One region of the Mesorhizobium sp. M0904 genome, then DNA from elsewhere that is predicted to be linked to it. Evidence: predicted binding sites of a transcription regulator. Region 1 holds the regulator's gene; each other region holds the start of a gene.
The links. Region 1 encodes LexA, which represses DNA repair genes until DNA is damaged. Its sites were predicted from a motif close to TGTTCNNNNTGTGTTCNG; they were not measured.
Positions count from the first base shown of each region.

Region 1 (8,054 bases):
GCCTACCTTACGCAAGGATTTCCTGTTCGACCCCTATCAGGTCTACGAGGCCAGGGCATGGGGCGCCGATGCCATCCTGATCATTATGGCCAGCGTCGACGACGCGTTGGCAAGAGAACTCGAAGCGACAGCTTTCGGGCTCGGCATGGACGCGCTGGTCGAAGTGCATGACGAGGCGGAAATGGAACGTGCGCTGCGGCTGTCGTCGCGGCTGATCGGCATCAACAACCGCAATCTCCGGACCTTCGAAACCAGCCTCGAGACCTCGGAACGGCTGGTAGCGATGGTACCGGGCGGCCGCCTTCTAGTCAGTGAGAGCGGGATCTTTTCGCATGACGATTGCCGCCGGCTGGAGCGGAGCGGCATCGCTACTTTCCTGGTCGGCGAGAGCCTGATGCGTCAACAGGACGTGGCCGCGGCAACGCGCCTGCTGTTGACGGGCAAGGCGCCGGCAGAGGCGATCTGAGATGGCGGCCGCCCTCACCCATCTTGGCGCGCAGGGCGAAGCCAACATGGTCGATGTCGGCGACAAGGCTGAGACGGTGCGCACGGCAGTCGCGGAAGGTTTTGTCGCGATGCGGCCCGAGACGCTGGACATGATCCTCGCCGGCGACGCCAAGAAGGGCGACGTGCTGGGCACCGCGCGCATTGCCGGCATCATGGCGGCCAAGAAGACGCATGAACTGATCCCGCTCTGCCATCCGCTGCTGCTGACCAGGATATCTGTCGACATCGAGCCGGACGCAGCTTTGCCCGGCCTGAAGGTCACAGCATTGACCCGCGTCACCGGCAAAACCGGCGTTGAGATGGAGGCCCTGAGCGCCGTCTCGGTCGCTTGCCTGACCATCTACGACATGGCTAAGGCGGTCGACCGCGCAATGGTCATCTCCGGCATCAGGCTGGTTGAAAAGACCGGCGGCAAATCCGGCGACTACAAGATCACCGGGGCCACCGAGGCAGGCCGCTAATGGCGCTGGTCCCAGTTGCCGAGGCGCTCGAGCGCCTGCTGGACGGAGCAGTTGCGCTGCCGGGCGAACGTGTCGCGCTGCTGGATGCCGCCGACCGCGTGCTGGCGGAGCCGGTTGTGGCGCTCCGCACCCAGCCGCCGTTCAACGCCTCCGCCATGGACGGCTATGCCGTGCGGGCGGCCGACATCGCGTCCCTACCGGCAAGCCTTTCGGTGATCGGCATGGCGCCGGCCGGACGCGGCTTTGCCGGAACGGTGCAGCAGCGGCAGGCCGTGCGCATCTTTACCGGCGCGCCGCTTCCCGCAGGCACCGACACTATCGTTATCCAGGAGAACGTCCGCGACCTCGGCGGCGGCAAGGTCGAAGTGACAGAGCCGACGGTGCAGGGACGCAACATCCGCCGCCTTGGGCTCGATTTCGCCAAGGGCGATGTCCTGCTGCCCAAAGGCCGCCTGCTCGATTCGGCCGCCTTGTCGCTGGCGGCATCGGCCAACCACCCCGAGGTCGGCGTGGTCAAACGGCCGCTGGTCGCCATCATCGCCACCGGCGACGAATTGCTGCCGCCGGGCAGCGAGCTTGGCCCTGACCAGATCATCTCCTCCAACGCCTATGGTGTCGCTGCCGCCGCACAGTCGGTCGGTGCGCTGGCGCTCGACCTCGGTATCGCGCCGGACCGCAGGGAGGCGATCGCGGCATTGGTTGAAAAGGCCGTGAAGGCTGGCGCGAACGTCATCGTCACGCTGGGCGGTGCCTCGGTCGGCGACCACGACTTCGTCCATGACGTGCTGACCGGGCAAGGCATGACGCTCGATTTCTGGAAGATCGCCATGCGACCGGGCAAGCCGCTGATGTTCGGGCGGCTGGGCGACATTCGCTGCATCGGCCTGCCCGGCAATCCCGTGGCGAGTCTGGTGTGTGCTCAGCTCTTCCTGAAGCCGCTGCTGGCCCGGCTCGGCGGCCGCGCCTTTCAGCAGGATATCCGTCGGGCAGGGCTCGGTGCTGCCATGCCGGCCAACGATCTCAGGCAAGATTATGTGCGGGCTGTTGTCACAGACGATGCCGGTGCGCTCGTGGCGACGCCGTTCGGCATCCAGGACTCCTCGATGCTGAAAATGCTGGCCGATGCCAACGGGCTGATCGTCCGCGCGCCGTTCGCGCCTGCTGCGGCGGCGGGCTCCCCCTGCGACGTGCTGATGCTACGCTGAACCTGCCTCACTCCGAGATCAAGGTCCGGGTCAGCGGATGGTCTGGATCGGCCAAACCGTCGATGATGTTGAAATGATGCCGGTCAGGCTCGACCACGGAGCTGGTCGCGGCACCCAGGCCGATCCAGATGTTGGCCAGCAACGCGCTCTGGCGCAGGAATTCGGCTCGCTCGCCGCCGCCGGCCCAACAGGTCAGGCGGGCCTTGTCCATCGGGCGCAGCAGCACCGGACTTTCGGCCTGCGCCTCGGCCTTATCGATCGCCAGCGTCTCGTTCATGCCGGTGCGCATGATCGGGCGCAAATCATGCACCCCCGAGATCGACACCACGTGACGAACGCGCCGGACCACTTCGGGCGCCAGCGGCGTCGTCCTGGTAACCATCCGGCTAACAAGATGGCCGCCGGCCGAGTGCCCGGTCAGCATCAGCGGCCCTGCGACCATCGCCGCCGCCTTGCCTATCGCCGCGCCGACTTCTTTGACGATGCTGCCAATGCGTATCTGCGGACAGAGCGTGTAGGACGGCATGGCAACTGCATAGCCGCGATCAACAGCCCCCGCGGCAAGATGTGACCAGAAACTCTTGTCGAATGCCATCCAGTAGCCGCCATGGACGAACACCACGACCCCCTTCGGCTTGGTGGCCGGCAGGAAAAGATCGAGCCGGTTGCGTGGGTTGTCGCCATAGGCCAGGTCGAGCCGCGCCCTGCCCTCGGTCGAAAGCGCGTCGCGGAAAACCTGCGCGGGCTCGACCCAGGCCGCCGGCCAGCGATCGCTGCCGGCTATGTTGGCGCCGTTGGCATAGGCGTTGTCCCAATCGGCAATGTGACGTTCGAACACCCTGCGCCCTCCCTGGCAATATGGCCTTGCAACCTGGCCGCGAGCATCGCGCGGCGCGTCGTCGCCAGCCTCACGATTCCAGCTCTCGCATCAATCTCAAGTGACAGCCGCCTTGATGGCGAAGCGCGCATCCTTCCACGCACCGGTGCGCAGGATCTCCTCAAGCACTTCGACGGCCTGCCAAACATCGGCATAGCCGACATAGAGCGGGGTGAAGCCGAAGCGCATGGTCGATGGCGCGCGAAAATCGCCGATCACGCCACGTTCGATCAGCGCGCGCATGATCTGATAGCCATGCTCATGCATGAATGAAATCTGGCTGCCGCGTTTTTCTCCATCGCGCGTGCTTTCGAGCGTGAGGTCGTAAGTGCCGCACTTTGCCTCGACAAGCTCGATGAACAGATCGGCCAGTGCGATGCTCTTCTTGCGCACCGCAGTCATGTCGACATCGTCCCAGATGTCGAGCGCGCCCTTCAGCGTGCGCATCGAAAGGATCGGCTGGGTGCCGCACAGAAACCGGCGGATGCCGGTGCCGGCCGCATAGCCTGGCTCGAAGGCGAAGGGCCGTGCATGGCCCCACCAGCCGGTGAGCGGCTGCTGGATGTCGGCAAGATGCCGCTCAGCCGCATAGATGAAGGCAGGCGCGCCCGGTCCGCCATTCAGATATTTGTAGGTGCAGCCAACGGCAAAATCGGCGTTGGCTTTGTCGAGCTCGACTGGCATCGCGCCGGCGGTGTGGCAGAGATCCCAGACGATCATCGCCCCGGCTTCCTGGGCCCTGCGCGTCAGCGCCGGCATGTCGCGCAGTTCGCCCGATTTGTAGTTGACGTGGTTGACCAGCACCACGGCGGTGCGATCGTCGATCAGCTCCTCGATGGTCGGCGCGTCGACCGCCGAGAGGCGCAGCAGCGCATCTTTTCGCGTCGAAACCACACCCTCAGCCATGTAGAGTTCTGTCGGAAAACTATCGCCCTCGGCGACGATGACCTGCCGCTCCGGTCGCATGGCCATGGCGGCGTGCAGCAGCTTGTAGATGTTGACCGACGTCGTATCGCAGACCACCGTCTGGCCGACCGCGGCACCGATCAGGCGCCCGAGCTGGTCGCCAAGTTCAAGCGGCATGTTGAACCAGCCGGCCGTGTTCCATGCGCGGATGAGATCATGCGACCATTCTTCGGTCGCGGCCTTGTACAATTCATCGAAAGCGGGCCGTGAAGCAGCTCCTAGCGAATTGCCGTCGAGATAGATCACTCCTTGCGGCAAGACAAAGCGGTCGCGCATCGCGCCCAGCGGATCCGCGGCATCCATCGCCTTTACGGCCACGAGATCGGGAATTCCCGTCATGATTTGCCTGCTCCCCCAAAAAATCCAACGCAACGCCGGACACGCATCAACTGTTCTTCTGTTCTTCCATTACCTGGTTGCGCGTAGCAAGGCTCCACCGGCGAGAAGCAGCCTGACCAGGCGGTGGAAACCTGGAGTTAGCCCGAGGTTGGCGTTTTGAGTTCGTTTCGTTCACGGCGCATTGACCAAACCGCACAGTCGATAGGGGTTCACTTCCGTGCCCTTTGCCGACCGACGGCCGATGCCAGTGCCGCCTTCTAGGAGGCGAGAACGGCGCAAACGAAAGCAGAATCAAGGCGATGAGGCTCGCGGCGGCGAAAATACGGTACGCCGGTAGGGGACGTCGTTTGTTTCCCGAGCCTTAACGCATTCATTAAACTTTAAACAGTTGCGGAACACAACTGGAACAGATAGTGTCTGTTCTGGGTTTGTTTTCTGATTCTGTTGGGGGTCGCTATGCTGACACGCAAACAACACGAACTGCTTATGTTCATCCACGAAAGGTTGAAGGAAAGCGGTATCCCACCTTCCTTCGACGAGATGAAGGAAGCGCTCGACCTGGCTTCCAAATCCGGAATCCACCGACTGATTACGGCGCTGGAGGAGCGCGGCTTCATTCGCCGTTTGCCCAACCGGGCCCGTGCACTGGAGGTGCTACGCCTGCCTGACTCGATCGCCCCCGGCCTCAATGCGGCACGCAAGTTCTCGCCGAGTGTCATCCAGGGCAGTCTTGGGCAAGGTGCCCCTCGGCAGGGAAAGCCGACATCGTCGCGCGTCCCTGCAGCCGGCAATGACGACGATGTCGTCGCCGCCGTTTCGATCCCGGTAATGGGCCGCATCGCCGCTGGTGTGCCGATCGATGCTATCCAGCACCAGACGCATTCGATTTCGGTGCCGCCGGATATGATCATGGGCGGCGAGCATTATGCGCTCGAGGTCAAAGGCGATTCGATGATCGAGGCTGGCATTTTCGACGGCGACACGGTGATCATCCGCAACGCCGATACGGCGAGCCCCGGTGAGATCGTGGTGGCCCTGGTCGACGAGGAGGAAGCGACGCTGAAGCGGTTCCGCCGCAAGGGCGCCTCGATCGCCCTGGAGGCCGCCAATCCGGCCTACGAGACGCGCATCTTTGGACCAGACAGGGTCAAGGTGCAGGGCAAGCTCGTTGGGCTGATCCGCCGCTACTGAGTTGCGCCCTTGGTGCCGGCTTTTGGATTGTCGGCCCGGTATGGCGGCAGGCCGCGCGCCGCGCGTGAAAATTTCCGCTGCACGTGCCAGGGCCGGTATGATTTTTCGACGGCGAAGCGGATTTCGGCGCGTGTTGCCGCTTGTGGATCGAAATAGACGGCCGCACTTCCCGCGCGCGCCAGTTGCCGTTTGGTGACGACGAGGACCAGCCGGTCGTAGTAGCAGGGATTATGGGCGGTGGCGTCGTCGATGACGATCAAGCTGGCGAAGGCGCAGGCTGGCCGTGCGGTATCGCGGTCCTTGGCTTGCGCAATGATCGCGCCGGATGGATGCCTGGCGAGGCAGAGACCGTCCGTGCAAATGAACGGCATGCCCGGCGGTAGGTCGGCCGGATCGGCAATGTCGAATTGCGGATCGTTCTTTCCAGGTGTTTCCGGCGCGACGATAGCCTCTGATGTGAGCGCGCGTTTCCAGTTGTCGATGGTGAACTCATTCGGGCGTGCCCGGTTGACCGCGAGCTCACCGCTGCCGATCGGCAGCGCGACCAGCCGTGCGTCCTCCGAGATCAATACGTCGGGTACGCGCGTCTGGGTTGTCGTTAGCAAGCCGGCGAGCGCAAAAGGAATTGCCGCGAGCCGCAACCAGGTCGTCGCCATGCTGGCAACGACGAGGGCGATCGTCACCAAAAGGACGGATCTCAGCGAAATCAGCCCCACCGCATCGATTGGCGAGCGCTCGGAGATCCACCCGGACAGGGCGATCATCGCCGTCAGCCCTTTGCCCATCACGTATAGGAAAGGCCCATCCGCGCCGAACGGCATCGCCAGCGCGCTGAGCACGGCGAAGGGCATGACGACCAGTGAGACGATGGGCATGATGGCCAGATTGGCGAACAGGCTGAGCGGCGCCACGCGCTGGAAATGCCATAGGGCGAAAAGCGCCGTGGCGCTCCCTGCAATGATCGAGGTCATCGCCAGGCCGCCCATGCCCAGCAGGACCTTTCGCGTGGCGAGGCGTAGCGGCGACCGCCGCGGCGGCGGCGTGGTGGCCCTGCCGGCGCGGTAGTCGGACCAGCCGGCATAGGCGCCGACAAGGGCCGCCGTCGCGGCGAAGGACATCTGGAAGCTCGGACCGACCACCTCGTGTGGCGACACCAGAATGACCGCGATGGCCGAGATCGCCAGGTTGCGCATGGTGAGCGCGGCCCGGTCGAACAGCACGGCGATAAGCATCACCGCCAGCATGATGAAGCTGCGTTCGGCCGCTACCACAATGCCGGAAAAGACGAGGTAGGCCGCAATCGAAAAAAGCGCGGCGGCCGCGGCATATTTCTTGACCGGCCGTCGCGATGAGAAATCGGGAAACAGCGCAAAGGCGCCGCGTAGCAGCGCCATGATGGTGCCGGCGACCAACGCCATATGCAGCCCCGAGATAGAGATGATGTGATAAATGCCTGTACGCCGCATCGCTTCGTTGATCTCCTCGGGAATGCCTGCGCGCACGCCGACGATCAGCGCAGCAGCAATCTCGCCCTCGGCGCCGCCGATGCGGCTGCGGATATGGTCGGCGATGGATTCGCGCGCGTCTTCGATCGCGGAAGAAAGCCGCGCGGCAAGCGGCATGCTGCTCGACGACACGACTTTCGGATTGCCGAGAAAAAAGCCGCTGCCGCCGATACCGGCGAAATAGCTGTCGAAGGAGAAATCATAGCTGTCGGGCCGCACCGGGCCGGTCGGCGGCAGCAGCCGCACATAGCCGGTGATCTCGGAACCGGCGGCCAGCTCATCCGGTATCTTCATCGCCGAAACGCGGACCCGTTCCGGCATGTAGCGCAGCGTCGGCCTGGCGGTTGAGATCACATCGATTGTCAGCCGGATGCGGCCGCTAGCCATGGGTTCGTACGATACGACGCGACCCGTCAGCCGCGTCGAGATTTCAGAACCGAGCACATGCGTCCCGACACGCCAGGTCTCGAACTTGGCGGCAAGCACGCCAAGCACGCAGAACAACGCCACCATGAAGCACAGGCGGGCTCTGGGCCAAGAGCGCGAGACGACGGCACAAAGGGCCGCGAGGAGCACGAGTGCGATCGGCTGTGGAAAGGCCGGCTCCACCGCCATCGCGAAATACACGACCACCCCGCATGCGAGGAACACCGGCACCAGCAGGAAGGCGATGCCACGGTCGAGTTCCAGGCCGGCCGCCGAGGTTACGCTGTTGCGGATACGGGACGGTGACGAGAGGCGGAAACGCCTGGGCAGGCGTACGATGGGCTCGCCCGCGGGCACGAGAACCGTTGCTGGGTCGCTGGCCGGCAGCGACGGAGCATCGAAGCGCGGAGCGGGTAGCAATGCCGGTGCCGGCAGGACAGGCGGGGGAGCGGCAAACAGCAAGCGTTCGCTGACGCCGCTGCCAACGTCCTCGCCCTCGCCCGCACCACGGCCTCGCACAGCCATCGGGTCTGCCCCTTGCGCCCTCGACCTCCTATGCTACATGAACGCGCAACGC
Region 1 is NZ_JAMYOC010000008.1:192,930-200,983, forward strand. Features, by position in the region: gene trpC (indole-3-glycerol phosphate synthase TrpC) at 1-466, shown strand, start outside; gene moaC (cyclic pyranopterin monophosphate synthase MoaC) at 468-968, shown strand; gene NKH80_RS11305 (molybdopterin molybdotransferase MoeA) at 968-2,173, shown strand; gene NKH80_RS11310 (hormone-sensitive lipase) at 2,181-3,011, opposite strand; gene kynU (kynureninase) at 3,108-4,355, opposite strand; gene lexA (transcriptional repressor LexA) at 4,812-5,546, shown strand; gene NKH80_RS11325 (ComEC/Rec2 family competence protein) at 5,540-8,002, opposite strand.

Region 2 (8,054 bases), on a different contig from region 1:
AAAGCCGGCTATCGCGGGATCAGTTGGCCGATGATCCAGTGATTGCAGTCGATTTGACCGAACGGATATTGCAGGCGGCCGACAACGACAGGATAGTCTGCCTCGTCGTGGCAACGGAGCAGCTGGAAGCCGACCGCATCGAGAAAGCGGAGCCTCAGGAGACCAGGATTGCCGCTAGTTTCGTCCGGGACTTTGAGGTGATGCTGCTTGTTCTTTATGCGGCCTACGCCCTCGCTGTGCTGGGTGCGACCGCTTTCGTTTTGCTGGAACTGGGGCATGTCCTATAGATCGGCAAGGTGACGGGACTGGCACCGCCCGATTGTCGCTGTTTTGACGGGACACCGGGATACATACGGCGCGGACCACAACCGGCTCGAGGCTTGCGTCGACGGCCACCCTGCCGCACAGCCAGAGGCATTTTCGCCCACGCGGCGCTAATTGGGGCTCTCAGTTGGGGGCATCTTGCTAATTTGTGGAACGAGCCTGCCCCTCGCGGGTTTTTCTATTAGAGGGACGTTAATGAAGGAGGTAGCTATGAAGAAGCTCCTGCTTGCCTCGGTGATCGCCATCGCCTCGGCGGCTTCCGTGATTGGCCCGGCCAATGCCGGCGGCAGCGTCACGATCGGCATCGGCAACGGCTATGACGACGACTATTATTATCGCCACCATCGGTATTCCGATTACGACGATGAGTACGTCCCCCGTTACCGCTATGATGTCTATAACGAGGACTACGCGCCGCGCTACCGGTACCGGTACCACCGGCGCTGCCATACCGAAGTCATCAGGCACTGGCGTCATCACCACCGGATCATCGAAAGAATCCGTGTCTGCCGTCGTTGACGGATCGATCCGGCCGGTAGTGCCGGCCGGATCGGCGGGGCTCCTCATCTCGGCTTGCGCATCAGCATCATGCCGTAATGCACGGCCAATATGTCGAGCCCGATCTTGAGTAGTTTCACCACCACGTCGCGCGGTTCGCCCGCCTGTTCGGCCAGGCTCTTGACCGTTGCGTCGGCACAGCAGACCTTTTGCACGATGCCGGCGATCTCCCAATGGACAAGCGCCCTGGTGGCCTCGGCATGGTCGCGGCCGGCGGACAGGATGTGTTCTGCGACGCCGCTGCCGGTGCGGCCGCCGTCGACACGCTCGGCCCAAGCCATCGGCTTGGCGGTTGCCTCCGACGAACTGCGGAAATCCTGGCGGTAGCGCATCCCCGCCTCGCGCTGCTGGCGCGACAGCGAGGTGAGGCCGCTCAGCGGGTCGACATTGCGCACCCGCACGATGCCGCCGGTCGCAGTGTGGCCGTCATTGGAGACCTCATAGAGGCGCGCCGCCTCCTGTGTTCCTTTGGCCAGCCGCTTGCGGCCGAACCTGTCGTCTTTCAGCGCGAAATCATGGCCGATCTCCTTCCGGATGCGCACCTGCTCGGCCTCGCCCTTCGGCAATCGCGTCGGCCTGGCTTTGGTCTTCTGGGCGATTTTGCTGCTCATCGGCTCGGTCCTCCTGGTTTTTTGTCGTCGGGCTCTGGCGAATTTCCGTCATCCACTGGGCTCAAATCGTTTCGGCCGGCAGCGTGCGCAGGAAGCGCGCCGCGTGATAGGCGCAGTAACTTTTCGAAGGCTTTGTGCGCAGCCCGCAGCACAGCATGTCCAAACCGGGGCGACTGCCGGTGGCATCGTTTTCGGCATCGTCCTGCAGCGTCGTGTCGAGCGGCGCGCGGCAACGGTCGAAAAGGCAATCGATGAAGCGCATGGCGGCGAAATGTGGCTGGCGGCCGCCGGCGGCGATCGGGCGCGGCGCCGGCATTTCGAGCCGCTCGCCATCGGACCCGGTGATCCGAGCCGGACCCGGCTGCCAGGCCGGCGGCGCCAGCCTGGCCGACAGCCTGGCCGACAGCCTGGCGGGGCGGCAGCGTGGCTCGGCCTTCGGATCGGCCTCCGCTTGGCTTGCGGCATTTGATGGCTCAGGCGCCGAATCTCCGAGCCGGCCGCCCGAGCGTCCGCCACACCGGCCCTTGGATCTGGCAAGGCCGATGGTGCGCAAACGGGCGGTGCGGTGGACGATGCCGATGATGGCCGCGCGCGAGGCCGGGCGGCCGCCCAGCGCGGTCAACCGGGTGGCGATCTTCGCGGCCGACAGCCCGCTCATCAATAAGTTCTCGATTTGTTCCAATTCAGAGGCGGAATAGCGGGCGGCCATGATGTTTTATTCCCTGCAAGGGTGGTTGTGTGTGCGGCGCCGGCTTCGCCCGCCTCAGGCTGGAAAGGCGGTCAGCCTTCTCGTGGTCTGCTGCGGTCGAGCTTCATCTCGGTCGCCTGCCTTGTTGCGCCGGACACTGCCTTGCCCGTCCGCTTGTCGAAGGCGATGACCGTGCCATCTTCGGTACGGATCCAGGAAACCGCGGCATCCGCGTTGCCGGTCGACGGGTAATTCGTGGCCGGAGCCGTGAGGGGAACGGCTCCGGCCGTTCCGGCCGCTTGCGCTGCCGGAACCGAGGCGCGAGCCTCGGGCATCGTCCCGGCCGGGGAGGAGGACAGCCGCGACGAAGGGGAAAGGGTTGGCACATGCATGGCCTTGGCGATCGTTTGCGCTACCGCCTCCAGGCCAGCGCCGCCGGCGCGCTGAACGGCGGATTTAAGGACCGAAAGCTGGTGAAGCGACTTGTGCATGCCCTCATAAGAGCATAACTCAAATCATATTGCAAGCGATTCTTGCATAGACGAAACCGAATCTTATGTCTCAGATGGGAGCCATGGCGAAAACTGCACTGTCGATCAAGGTCGGAGCGGCGATCCGCCGGGCGCGCAAGCAGCGCGGCCTGGTGATGCGTCACATTGCCGAGCACAACGACACCGACGTCGCTGCCGTCGGCAATTGGGAGACCGGGCGCAACCTGCCCAAGACCGAGAACCTTTTGAAGACCGCCGCCTTCCTGCGCGTCGACCCGGTGGCGCTCGGCAAGGGCGAGGTCGTCTTCCTCGAAGATGCCGGGCCGGTTGCCGATGCGGAGATCGTCACCGATCCCGGCCCCCTGCCCGCCGGGCCGATGGATATCCAGCTTCTCGGCACCGCCGTCGGCGGCGACGATGGCGACTTCACCTTCAACGGCCAGCCGGCCGGCTATGTCCAGCGGCCGCCGGGGATCCGGCATCTGCGCAACGTGTTTGCGCTGCACGTGCTGAGCGATTCGATGGTGCCGCGCTACGAGCCCGGCGAGATGATCTATTGTGGCGGCCGCGACGCCGTGCCCGGCGATCATGTGGTGATCGAGACGCTGCCCGAGGAGAACGAGCAAAACGGCAAGGCCTTCATCAAGAAGCTGGTCAAGCGCACCGCCGCCGAGTTGATCGTCGAACAGTACAATCCGCCCAAGACCCTGACCTTCAACCGCTATGCCATCAAGAACGTCTTCCGCGTCATCCCGCTCAAGGAACTGCTGGGGTATTGACGGACCGCTTTCCCTTCTCCCCTTGTGGGAGAAGGTGGATCGGCGCACAGCGCCGAGCCGGATGAGGGCTGGAAGAAACTCGGCGTCAAAAATACGGAACGATTTTTAGAGCCTTACGTCTTCCTAGTAGCGATCCGTCCAACACCCCTCATCCGACCGAGCTTCGCTCGGCCACCTTCTCCCACAAGGGGAGAAGGAAGTTCCCCCCTCAAGCCCGCCTCGACTGCTCCGGCTCTCGACCGTTGAGCAGGCGCGCCTCGGCGCGCACCCGTTGCCGGTCGTCGATGAAGGCGGCCTGGATCGAAACGGCGGCGCCCGGCAGGCCATCGGCACGGCAGGCCTTGCAGATGAGGCGCCCCGAAAGTGCTGATAGCGGTGTCTCCGGCCTCACCCCATGCCGCTTGAGCTCGGCCGGCTTCCACCACCTGTTACGGCCGCAATCGATGCACTCGACGGCAATCGAGACGACATCGGCGATCGTCGCTTCCTTGCCCGCTAATGCCATAGTCCATCCCCATTGTTCCTGCTTTGTTCCATATCATTATCGGTTTTCGGGGCGGAGTCGAGTCGGTTCCGCTTACATCAGAGTTAAAGTTTCGCTTGTTCGATTATTTGAGTTATGCTTATATATCATGCGGACTGGACTCGGCGCGAGCCACGGAACCGCAGCCGGCCGGCAGCAAGGGAGCGACGATGAACCCAGCCCAGTTCGCCCATGCCTGCGGCTATAGCGGCGACAGCCCGGCCATGCTTGCCGCTTTCGCGGCCATCCGCCAGGACGGCATCCGCAAGGCACGCCAGGGCCATCGCCAGCGCAAGGCGGCGATTGACCAGATGAAGCCGAGCCGCGTTCTGTTCCTGGCGGCGATCCGCCCGGCGCAGACAGCCGAGGAGGCACTCGAGGACGCCGCCCGCTTCCTGTCGATGTTCCGCAACATGCCGCGCTGGCGGCAGGAAAGGCGCGCCGCCGACCTCGCCCGTGCCAGACAGCAGCGCCTCTTCGCCCGCTTCTTCCGCCGCTACGGCCAGCGCCTCTGGGCGTTTGAGACCGCCTGAAGGCGCGGACCTCCCTTGCGGGTCAAAACGGATATTGCGAACGCCAAATCTACGCCGTATGTCCAGGCGATGAGCGAGATCGAATTCCGTGCCGCGCAGGCGCCCGACCTGCCGGCGATCGTTGCAATGCTTGCCGACGATGTGCTCGGTGCAGACCGGGAAGACCCATCCACGCCGCTTGCGCCACCCTATCTCGATGCCTTCAGCGCAATCGATGCCGATCCCAACCAGTTGCTGGCCGTGGCTGTCGAGGCCGGGCAAGTGGTCGGGACCCTGCAACTCACCTTCCTTCCGGGTATCTCCAGGAAGGGTGCCTGGCGCGGCCAGATCGAAGGCGTTCGCGTCGCCCGGCAATGGCGCTCGCGCGGCGTCGGCAAACTGATGGTCGAATGGGCGATTGAAACGTGCCGTTCGCGCAATTGCAGCTTCGTCCAACTCACCACGGACAAAGGTCGACGGGAGGCGCACGATTTTTACGAGCGCCTCGGTTTCACCGCCAGTCATCTCGGCTACAAGATGGCGCTGTAGGTTGCGGCGGCGGCCTCCGCGCTGCTTGACAATTCACCCGCAATGTTCTCTTTATGTTCCTATCATAACGCGAGACAATGCGGCGTTCGAGTGGCCGCGGGCGAACGGGCCGGATGGAAGCCAACATCCTCCACGCGGATCTGGATGCCTTCTATGCCTCGGTCGAACAATTGCTCGACCCGGCCTTGCGCGGCAAGCCGATTGCCGTCGGCGGCGGGGTCGTGCTTGCCGCATCCTATGAAGCCAAGGCGTTCGGCGTGCGCGGCGGTATGCCGGGACGGCGGGCGCGGGAACTCTGCCCGCAACTCATTTTCGTCGGCGGCCATTTCAAGGACTATCAGCGGCTGGGCGATGCGGCAATCAAGGTGCTCGGCGACTTCACGCCGGTGGTCGAGCGGATTTCGATCGACGAGGCCTTTGCCGACGTCGCCGGCTGCACCCACCTCTTCGGCTCGCCGGCTGAGATCGCCGGCAAGATACGCCGCCGCGTGCGGGCCGAGCTCGGCTTGCCGATCTCGGTCGGCGTGGCCCGCACCAAGCATCTGGCCAAGATCGCCTCACAGGTCGCAAAGCCGGACGGGCTGGTGGTGGTCGATCCGCGCCACGAGCTGGAGTTCCTGCACCACCTGCCGGTCGAGCTGATGTGGGGTGTCGGCCCGGTCACCAGGGAGCGGCTGGCCGGTATCGGCGTCGACACCATCGGCGAGTTGGCGAAGACCAACAGTGGTGCGCTGGAGCGCCTGCTCGGGCCGGCGGCGGGAGAGAAACTGAATGCGCTGGCGTGGAACCGCGATCCGCGCAAGCTTGAGACGCAGCGCCGGGCGCGCTCGGCCGGCGCGCAATCGGCGCTCGGCCGAAAACCGGCCGACGAGCAGGTCTTCGTCCCCGCCCTGCTGCATCTGGCCGACAGGGTCGCCACAAGGCTGCGGGCGAAATCCCGGCCCGGCCGCACGGTGACGGTTCGCGTCCGCTTTGCCGATTTGCGCTCGGTGACGCGCTCGATCACGCTCGATCAGCCGATATCGGCAACCGCCATGCTGGCCGAGATCGCCGAGGCGCTGGTCCGCAAGGTGCTCATCGATCATCCGCACGAAAAGACCATCTCGCTGCTGGCGATCGCCGTATCGCATCTGGAGCAGCATGCCGGCCTGCAACTGGAACTGCCGCTCGGGCTCGACGACGACCGCCGCCGCCCCGGTACCCGGAAGGGCGCGGCGCGCTGGACCGCTGATCGCGCCATCGACAAGATCCGCGACCGCTTCGGCTGGGAGGCGGTCGGCTACGCCTCGGTCGCGCTCGGACTACAGCGGTCGGTTCCCGACGCATTTCGGGAGCTGGCCGAGAAGGAATTGTGAGTTGCGCGGCGGCGGCGAAAAAAAGAAGAATTATCCGACAGGAGCCAGGGGCGATACGGCCGGCCCGTTCAAAGCCGTGCCGTCGACGGCAAAATGCGAGCCGTGGCAGGGGCAGTCCCAGCAGCGTTCCAATGAGTTCCAATGGACATGGCAACCGACATGAGTACATGCGGCCGAGCGCTTGTGGAGCGTGCCGTCCTCATCGCGAAAAGCCGCGACTTTGGTAAGCCCTTCGCGCACGATAGCGCCCTCTCCCGGCCGCAGCTTATCGGCGGAATCGATTTCGCCAGGCGCGACATACTCGGCAAAACTCCTGATCGCTGTCGCATTCTCCACCAAATAGTCGCCGATCGCGCGTGCCGTCTTGCGGGAGGGTTCGTAAAGTTCCCGCCAAGGGCTTTCCCCCTTCAGGATCAGGTCGGAAACCAATTGGCCGGCAACAACCCCATGGGTGATGCCCTGACCGGAATCGCCGGTGACCACGAAGACATGCCGGTTGCCGGGATTGCGGCCGATGAACCCGGCATGGTCGACAGTCTCCATCACCTGCCCGGACCATCGATTGGTTTCCGCGCCGATATCGGGCACCAATTTTTTGATCCAGTCCGCCAGGGCCGCGAAGCGGTTGTCGGCATCGTCGGCCTGCCCTGTCTTGTGGTCCTCACCACCGACGATCAGAAAGTCGGTTTTGCCTTCACCAGGCTGCAGGCGAACGTAGTGATAGGGATCCAGCGTGTCCCAATAGAGTGCATCCGGCAAAACGTCGCGCGCGATCTCGAACGACATCGCGTAGGTCCGATACGGCGCTTGCTTGGTGTGGAGCGCGACCCGATCGTTGATCGGCGAATTAGTGGCGACAACGGCCGATCTGGCAGACACGGTAAAGCCCGAGACCGTGCTTACGCGGACGCCGCCGTCGGTCTCCGCGACCTTGTCGACGATGGTCTCCGCATAAAGCATGCCGCCGCGCGCGCGAATGCCCGCAGCCAGCCCGCGGAGATATTTGAGGGGGTGAAATGTCGCCTGATTGGCGTAGCGAAGGACGGGCGTATCCGAAAAGCCTGCAAACGACACGCCTGCGGTTTTCTCGACGTCGACACCAATCTTCAGAGCGGCGCCCAGTTCGCGCTCGATGACGGATTCCCTTCTGCCTGACGCCGGAAACAGAAAGCCGTCGAGGCGGCGGAAATCACACGCGATACCCTCTGCTTCCTGGATCGATTGGACACGGTCGATAGCCGCCGACTGGCTTTGGTAGTAAATCCGCGCCAGTTCCTCGCCGCGCAATTTGATCAGTTCCGAAAAATAGTCGTCGCAGATCGATGACAGATGCGCGGTGGTGCGTGCCGTCATGCCCCTTCCGATCCGGCCGCGATCGAGCACCGCCACCTTTTGTCCGGCGACGGCCAGTTCGTAGGCGACCGACAGTCCGGCAATGCCAGATCCGACGACCACGACATCGACCTGTTCACTCCGCTCGAGCGGAACCGCCTCAGGCGCGACTTCGGTTGCCGCCCAAAGCGATACAGTCCTTTCATCGCTGACATTCATTGGCGGAGCCCTTCATACCCGACATTCGGATAAACGGACGCCAGGATTCAAAGTTCCTCGACGCCTGAATGCCTGCGTAAGCTTGACGTCACCGCCGGTCCGCCCCGACGCGT
Region 2 is NZ_JAMYOC010000002.1:52,384-60,437, forward strand. Features, by position in the region: gene NKH80_RS02710 (hypothetical protein) at 1-287, shown strand, start outside; gene NKH80_RS02715 (hypothetical protein) at 535-843, shown strand; gene NKH80_RS02720 (DUF6456 domain-containing protein) at 888-1,493, opposite strand; gene NKH80_RS02725 (GcrA cell cycle regulator) at 1,555-2,151, opposite strand; gene NKH80_RS02730 (hypothetical protein) at 2,274-2,672, opposite strand; gene NKH80_RS02735 (XRE family transcriptional regulator) at 2,747-3,451, shown strand; gene NKH80_RS02740 (hypothetical protein) at 3,660-3,956, opposite strand; gene NKH80_RS02745 (hypothetical protein) at 4,145-4,507, shown strand; gene NKH80_RS02750 (GNAT family N-acetyltransferase) at 4,577-5,035, shown strand; gene dinB (DNA polymerase IV) at 5,149-6,390, shown strand; gene NKH80_RS02760 (FAD-dependent oxidoreductase) at 6,421-7,941, opposite strand.
Region 2: a site for LexA is predicted at 5,079-5,096, ahead of dinB (DNA polymerase IV). Genes of this name have one in related genera too.

Region 3 (8,054 bases), on a different contig from region 1:
GTGGCGCTGCAAGCCGCTGTTACCGCGGCACCGGCAATGCGCAGGGCGAGTTCCTCGAACGCGCCGGTGTCGGCCATCTCGCGCGCCGCCTCCGCTTCGGCGAGCAGCGGCACCAGCGCCGGCAAGGGCGGCAGGCGCGGCGTGCTGAAATCGAGCGTCTTGGCGCCCGGCACGTCGGCGACGATCCGCTCCATACAGGCCGGTCCGAAATGGAAGGAGAGGCAGCGGTCGCCGGCGCCATGCTCGTGCCCGCACTCGTAGCATGTGCCGGGATTGCCGAGCAGGAGCGCGCCCGGCGCCAGCATCGCCGTGCCTTGGCGGGCACGATAGCGGAAGGTGCCGCTGGTTACGGCAGCAACGCAGAAATGCCGATGCTCCTCCTCGAATGGCCTGTCGGCGGCGCTGGCGGTGCAGATGACATCCGACACCTGCCAGCCTCGGCCCGACGCCAGCCTATGCGCGCTCGTCGTCATCGCCCAAACATAGCAATTTTTCCCAAGCGCAGAACCCCTGCCGGCCTCTATGCTTGCCGGTCTCCTGACAAGATGAGAGCGAAGCCATGTCCAATTCCTTTGCCAAGGCCCTGCACAGCGATGGGCCCACACCGGCCCTTGCCGAGAAACTGAACCTTTACGGCCGCTTCGTCGGCGCCTGGACGTTCGACGCCACGCGCCATCTCGAAGACGGTCAGGTGCTGACCGGGCGCGGCGAGGTGCATTTCGGCTGGGTCCTTGAAGGCCGCGCGATCCAGGACGTATGGATCCTGCCAGCTCGTGACGCTGGTTCCTCCCCTTCGCTCGGCAAATGGACCTTCTATGGCACGACGTTGCGCGTCTATGACCCAGGCGTCGACGCCTGGCACATCTTCTGGAGCGACCCGCGCAACCGGTATTACAGCCGCCAGTTGGGCCGCGTCGAAGGCGACACGATCGTCCAATTAGGCGCAGACGGCACCGGCCCTTCGGTACGCTGGAGCTTTTCCCGGATCACCGGAGATTCCTTCCGCTGGCTGGGCGAGCGTTCGTTTGACGACGGCGCCACCTGGCGTCTCGAAGTCGAGTTTCTGGCGCGCCGCACCGCCAGCCCCTGATCCGCACGGTTTCCACTGGCTTCGCTTTGCTCTACCAATCCCGTTAACCGGCATTGCCGGCGGGGAGGGTCAGCATGCCGAGCTTCGACAGCCTGTTCAACGCCTTCGTCACCATACTGGTGACGATCGATCCGCCCGGCCTGGCGCCGCTCTTCCTTGCCGTGACCCGCGGCATGAACCGCGAGGAGCGCAACCAGGTCTCCGTGCGCGCCTCGATCATCGCTTTCCTGGTGATGGCATTGTTCGCAATCGCCGGCGCGTCGATCCTGTCGGTCTTCGGCATCACCCTGCCGGCCTTCCGCGTCGCCGGCGGCTTTCTGCTGTTCTTCATCGCCTTCGAAATGGTGTTCGAGCGCCGGCAGGACCGTAAGGAGAAGATCGGCGACGTCGCCATCACCAGGGACATGATCCACAACATCGCCGCCTTTCCGCTGGCGATCCCGCTGATTGCGGGTCCCGGCGCGATTTCGGCGACCGTCCTGCTCTCAAGCTCGTTTCAGGGTTTTGGCGCGCAGACAGCCCTTGTCGGCATCATCGCCATCTGCCTCGTCATCACCTACCTGGTGTTCGTGCTGTCAGAGCGCATCGATCGTATCCTCGGCCAAACCGGCCGTTCGATCCTGACACGGCTGCTCGGCGTCATCCTGGCGGCGCTCGCCATACAGTTCGTCGCCGACGGCATCAAGGCGCTGATGGCGACCTAGGAACTGCCCTACTTCGCTGTCGTTTCAATGACTTCGAAGTCATGGGTAATCTCGGCAGTCTTGGCCATCATTGCCGAGGCCGAGCAGTATTTCTCGATCGAAAGCCCGATCGCCCGCTTCACCTTGTCGTGTGACAGCGCCCGGCCCTTGACGACAAAATGCATGTGAATGCGGGTGAACACCCTGGGATCGGCTTCTGCACGGTCGGCATCGAGTTCGACCACGCAATCTTCGACCGCCTCGCGCCCCTTTTCGAGGATATGGACCACGTCATAGGCCGAGCAGCCTCCGGTGCCGATCAGCACCAGTTCCATTGGGCTCGGCCCCGGCGTCTTGCCCTCCAGCCCGAACGCCGTGCCTAGCACCAGCTTGTGCCCACTGGCGGACTCGCCAACAAAAGTGCGCTCCTCCACCCATTTGACCCTTGCTTTCACTTGATACGTCCTTTCACCGCTCAAACGCACAACGTCCCGAAAATCCAAGACAGATTTTCGGGACGCCATTTCGTGGCCAAGGTGCTGGCGCTTGTCGCCGCAAGGGCAGTCCGCCCCGAGAAATCAGAACGGGATTTCGTCGTCCAGCTCGCGCGATGAACCACCGCCGCCGCCCTTGTTGGCGCCACCCCGATTGAAACTTTCGCCCGGGCCGGACTGGCCGAAATCGGAACCGCGGCTCGCACCGCCACCGGCATAGTTGCCGACCTGGCCGCCGCCCTCGCCCCGTGCGTCGAGCATCTGCAGCTCGCCGCGGAATTTCTGCAACACGATTTCAGTCGTATAGCGGTCATTGCCGGTCTGGTCCTGCCATTTGCGCGTCTGCAGCTGGCCCTCGACATAGACCTTCATGCCTTTCTTCAGATACTGCTCGGCCACCTTGGCGATCTGGTCGTTGAAAATCACGACATTGTGCCACTCGGTCTTTTCCTTGCGCTCTCCAGATGTCTTGTCGCGCCAGCTTTCCGACGTCGCGATGCGGATATTGACGACCGGGTCACCCGAATTCAGGCGGCGGATTTCAGGGTCCGCCCCGAGGTTGCCCACCAGAATGACCTTGTTGACGCTACCCGCCATGACACTTCTCCGCGCTCATCCGAAACCAAATTCCTTGTCGCTCCACCTTACAGGCTATGGACAATCCCTGCCTGCCGTGGCTGCCTTTTCCCACAAGGTTTTTGTTCTCTTTTCGTTCTAGTTTAAAGGTCCTGCACTGTCAATAGATGTCAGTAACAAGTAGGGTCTTGGCGCCGAATTTTCCACGAACCCTGAGATCGAGGCGAACTCAATGAAGATGGTCGAGCATGACGATCAGCCGCAAGAAGAATGGCGGACGGGAGTAAAGACCCGCATGCATGTCTCGGCCTGCAACGGCGCAACTCAACTTTGCATATTTGAACAATGGGTCGAACCCGCGGTTGGCGCCCCGACACATTGGCACCCGGTCGAGGAAGTGCTTACCGTCATCGCTGGCAGGGCCGAGATGTGGATCGATGACGAGCATCTCGTCTTGACTGCCGGACAGTCGCTTGTTGTTGCCGCGCACAGGCAACATGGCTTCCGAAACGTCGGCTCCGAACTGCTTCATATCCATGCCGTGCTCGCGTCACCAGTTTTTGAGGCAACGTTTAACGGATCGCCAGACATGGTGAGACGCTGGCTTCCGACGCGTTTGTAAAATCTCGCCCGTCGCAAAAAACACTGCCTGTCTTAAAAACGCGACTTGCCAAACCGATAAGTATCGACTTATGCTTCTGGAATGATCGAAGCAGAGATTTTTCGGGCACTGGCCGATCCAACGCGTCGCGCCGTCTATGAGCGGCTCGCCGACGGCGAGATGACGGTATCGGAACTCCGCAATGGCATGCCGGTTTCGCAGCCGGCAGTATCGCAGCATCTCGCGGTGCTGCGAGGTGCCGGCCTCGTGGTCGAACGCCGGGCCGGCCGCAATGCCTATTATCGCGCCGATCCGAACGGGCTTGCGCCGCTGCTCGGCTGGATCGAACGCTACCGCGCGTTCTGGCCAGAGCGCATCGAAAGGCTCAAGACGGTTTTGAAGGACATGGACCAATGACCAGCCGAGGCAAAGAACGCGCGGAAATGGCGGCAGACAAGATCGAGTTCGAGTGCGAGCTGCCCGAGCCGCCGGAAAAAGTGTGGCGGGCGCTGACAGTGCCGGACCTGCTCGCGGCCTGGATGATGCCAAACGACATTGAACCAAAGGTCGGCAACCGCTTTGCCTTTAAAGCGCCGGATGCGCCGATCGAGTGCGAAATCCTCGACGCGGATCCCGGACGGCTGCTGCGCTATTCCTGGCGGGAGCGGCCGGCGCCCGGCGATACGCGGGTGCCGCCCGGCAGCCCGGTGGAAAGCCCAATGAACGATAGGCCAGTGGATAGCATCGTCACCTTTACGCTCGACCGCACCGTTTCCGGCGGCACGCATCTGCGCATCGTCCATGATGGTTTTGCTCGGGCAGCAGTGCCGGAGATCGCCATGGCAGGCGCCGGTTGCCGACTTTCGTTTGAAGCGCGTACTCCCAAGTACAAGCAGATCGCCGCAAACACCGCGCGCCTCTTTATGCGCGCGGCCTGAACGACGACAGTCAAAGGAGATAACGATGAGCGGCCTTGCCAATTTGGTGCCGATGGTGATCGAGCAGTCGAGTCGCGGCGAACGTGCCTTCGATATATTTTCGCGGCTGCTGCGCGAGCGCATCGTCTTCATCAACGGGCCGATCGACGACGGCACCTCGGCGCTGGTCTGCGCCCAGCTTCTGTCGCTGGAATCCGACAATCCCGACAAGGAGGTCTCGCTCTACATCAACTCGCCGGGTGGCGTGGTGACCAGCGGTTTCGCCATCTACGATACGATGCAGTATATCAGCTGCCCGGTCTCCACCGTTTGTATGGGCTTCGCCGCCTCGATGGCCTCGTTTCTCCTGATGGCGGGCACGCCAGGGCGGCGTATCGCGCTACCCAACACCAGCATCGTGCTGCATCAGCCTCTCGGCGGTTTCCAAGGCCAAGCCTCCGATATCCAGCGCCATGCCGAGGGCATCCTTCGCACCAAGCGGCGCATGACCGATCTTTACGCCCATCATTGCGGCCGCACCTACGAAGAAGTGGAACGCACGCTCGACCGCGACTTTTTCATGACCGCCCAGGAGGCCAAGGATTGGGGACTCGTCGACCATGTTTTCGACACCCGCAAGCAGGCCGCATGAACGAGCAGGGCCGGCGGACGCAACCGACGCGATTGAGCGCCCGCAATTTCAGCGCCATCGGTCTGGTCTTGCCGCCATCACGGCACTATAGTCCGGCGATGACCGCCAGCCGTTCATCCAGCCTGTTGTGCCTTGCTATCGCTACTGTGGCCGGCACGAACATGCTGGTGGACATGGCATTTGCCCAAGATAATTCGACGTCTTCGCAAAAGGGCGCCCTGCCCGGCGTGACCAGCGACTATCGCATCGCCGAGCCAGGGCCGCAGCCTGAGCCCGACGACGCGGTTCCAAGCAGCGGCAACGGCACGTTCAAGATCGGCGATACCGACGTTCGGATTTCCGGCAGCATAACCATCGATGTCGCTACCGGCGGAATCAGGCCCCCCAGCCGGTAAGTTCGCCTGGCATGCACCACAAATGTGCCCTTCAAACGAACAGCCCCGTCATTGCTTGTGCAATTGACGGGGCTTCTTGGATCTAAAATCCAAATTGCCGGGAGTGTACTGCCGGCTTTTTATTTCGGATGCTTCGCGGCGTTCAGCCGACGATCCGACTAGCAGTCTCTGATTGTTGTGGGGATCGGCAGGTCAACGTTGGCAGGTAGCGCAAAACGCTTGGCCTAGCCACTTATACCTGCCGCGGCTCCAGCGACACGTGGAGCCTCAAGGAACTGTCCGGTGGAGTCATGCCTCTGCTCTCCTTCTGTTCGTTGCGACTGTCGTCGAAGCGCTCATCGCATAACCCGCGGCGTCTCGCAGGCTAGCCCCAGGCCGCGAGGCCATCGAAAGACGGCCGGCTTCGTTGACGTTTGGAGTCTGCCCCCGTGACAGATGGACGTCAACCTTGAATGGCCGATTACCGAAAAATGTGATCGCGAGACGCTTTGTGAACCCCGGGTGAACCCAGCCGCACGGGCAGCTTTTGTCAGGAGCGTGTTCGGCCTTTGTTCTTTCCGCTTGCCCGTTCGCGCGAAAGGCGGTTAAACGCTTTGGTCGAGAGTTGTGGCGTCTCTCGAAAAGGCGGCGAAATTACCTACATAGGGGATGGTCGGGAAAACCCGCCCATCCCACGAATTCCAGATTCTGAGGCGGCGACCGGCGATGGCCGACCATAAATATCTCTCCATTCGCGGGGCACGCGAACACAATCTGAAGAATGTCGATCTCGACCTGCCGCGTGACAGCCTGATCGTCATGACCGGGCTGTCGGGGTCAGGCAAGTCGTCGCTTGCCTTCGACACGATCTATGCCGAGGGCCAGCGCCGCTATGTCGAGAGCCTTTCGGCCTATGCACGACAATTCCTCGAAATGATGCAGAAGCCGGACGTCGACCAGATCGACGGCCTGTCGCCAGCCATCTCCATCGAGCAGAAGACTACCTCGAAGAACCCACGTTCGACTGTCGGCACCGTCACCGAGGTCTACGATTATATGCGGCTTTTGTTCGCCCGCGTCGGTGTACCCTATTCGCCGGCCACCGGCCTGCCGATCGAGAGCCAGACGGTCTCGCAGATGGTCGACCGGGTGCTTGCAGTCGAGGAAGGCACCCGGCTGTTCATCCTGGCGCCGATGGTGCGCGGCCGCAAAGGCGAGTACCGCAAGGAACTGCTGGAGCTGCAGAAGAAGGGTTTTCAGCGCGTCAAAGTCGATGGCGTCTTCTACGAGATCGCCGACGTGCCGGCGCTGGACAAGAAGTACAAGCACGACATCGACGTCGTCGTCGACCGCATCGTCGTGCGCGGCGATCTGGCGACACGGCTCGCCGATTCCATCGAGACCGCGCTGAAGCTTGCCGACGGACTGGCGGTAGCGGAATTTGCCGACAGGCCGCTCGACGCCAGCCAGACCGGCGAGGATTCGGTCAATAAATCGAAGAACGAGACGCATGAACGCATGCTGTTCTCGGAAAAGTTCGCCTGCCCGGTATCCGGCTTCACCATTCCCGAGATCGAGCCCAGGCTGTTCTCCTTCAACAATCCGTTCGGCGCCTGCCCGACCTGCGATGGGCTCGGCAGCCAACGCGCCATCGATGCCAGCCTGGTCGTGCCCGACGAGAATGTCTCGCTGCGCGCCGGCGCCGTCAGCCCTTGGGCGAAATCGACGTCGCCCTATTATGCGCAAACGCTGGAAGCGCTGGGCGTTGCCTACGGCTTCAAGCTTGGCGACAAGTTCAAGGATCTGAGCGAAGAGGCAAAGCAAGCCATCCTGCACGGCACCGGCGAGCGCGAAATCACCTTCCACTACGATGACGGCCTGCGCTCCTACAAGACGACCAAGACCTTCGAGGGCGTCATCCCCAACCTCGAGCGCCGCTGGAAGGAAACCGAATCCGCCTGGATGCGCGAGGAGATCGAGCGCTTCATGTCGGCCACGCCCTGCCCGGCCTGCCGCGGCTATCGGCTGAAGCCCGAGGCGCTCGCGGTCAAGATCGCCGGCAAGCACATTGGCGAGGTCACCGAGCTGTCGATCCGCAAGGCCGACCAGTGGTTCACCGATCTGCCCGCTTCGCTCAACGACAAGCAGAACGAGATCGCGGTGCGCGTGCTCAAGGAAATCCGCGAGCGGCTGCGCTTCCTCAACGATGTCGGGCTCGATTATCTGACGCTGTCGCGCAACTCCGGCACGCTGTCAGGCGGCGAGAGCCAGCGCATCCGTCTTGCCTCGCAGATCGGCTCCGGCCTGACCGGCGTGCTTTACGTGCTGGACGAGCCGTCGATCGGTCTGCACCAGCGCGACAATGCCCGCCTGCTCGATACGCTGAAGCATCTGCGCGATATCGGCAACACAGTGATCGTCGTCGAGCACGACGAGGACGCCATCCTGCACGCCGACTATGTCGTCGATATCGGCCCGGCCGCCGGCATTCATGGCGGCCACATCATCGCCCAGGGCACGCCGCAGCAGATCATGGCGACGCCCGCTTCGATCACCGGCAAATATCTGTCGGGCGAGCTCGAAGTGGCGACGCCGGCAGTGCGGCGCGAGGCCAAGAAGAACCGCCGGCTGAAGGTCGTCGGCGCGCGCGGCAACAATCTGAAGAAC
Region 3 is NZ_JAMYOC010000014.1:66,844-74,897, forward strand. Features, by position in the region: gene NKH80_RS16415 (helix-turn-helix transcriptional regulator) at 1-473, opposite strand, end outside; gene NKH80_RS16420 (hypothetical protein) at 560-1,090, shown strand; gene NKH80_RS16425 (MarC family protein) at 1,165-1,794, shown strand; gene NKH80_RS16430 (OsmC family protein) at 1,803-2,228, opposite strand; gene NKH80_RS16435 (single-stranded DNA-binding protein) at 2,352-2,864, opposite strand; gene NKH80_RS16440 (cupin domain-containing protein) at 3,139-3,465, shown strand; gene NKH80_RS16445 (ArsR/SmtB family transcription factor) at 3,547-3,861, shown strand; gene NKH80_RS16450 (SRPBCC family protein) at 3,858-4,382, shown strand; gene NKH80_RS16455 (ATP-dependent Clp protease proteolytic subunit) at 4,408-5,013, shown strand; gene NKH80_RS16460 (hypothetical protein) at 5,112-5,408, shown strand; gene uvrA (excinuclease ABC subunit UvrA) at 6,114-8,054, shown strand, end outside.
Region 3: a site for LexA is predicted at 2,967-2,984, ahead of NKH80_RS16435 (single-stranded DNA-binding protein). Genes of this name have one in related genera too.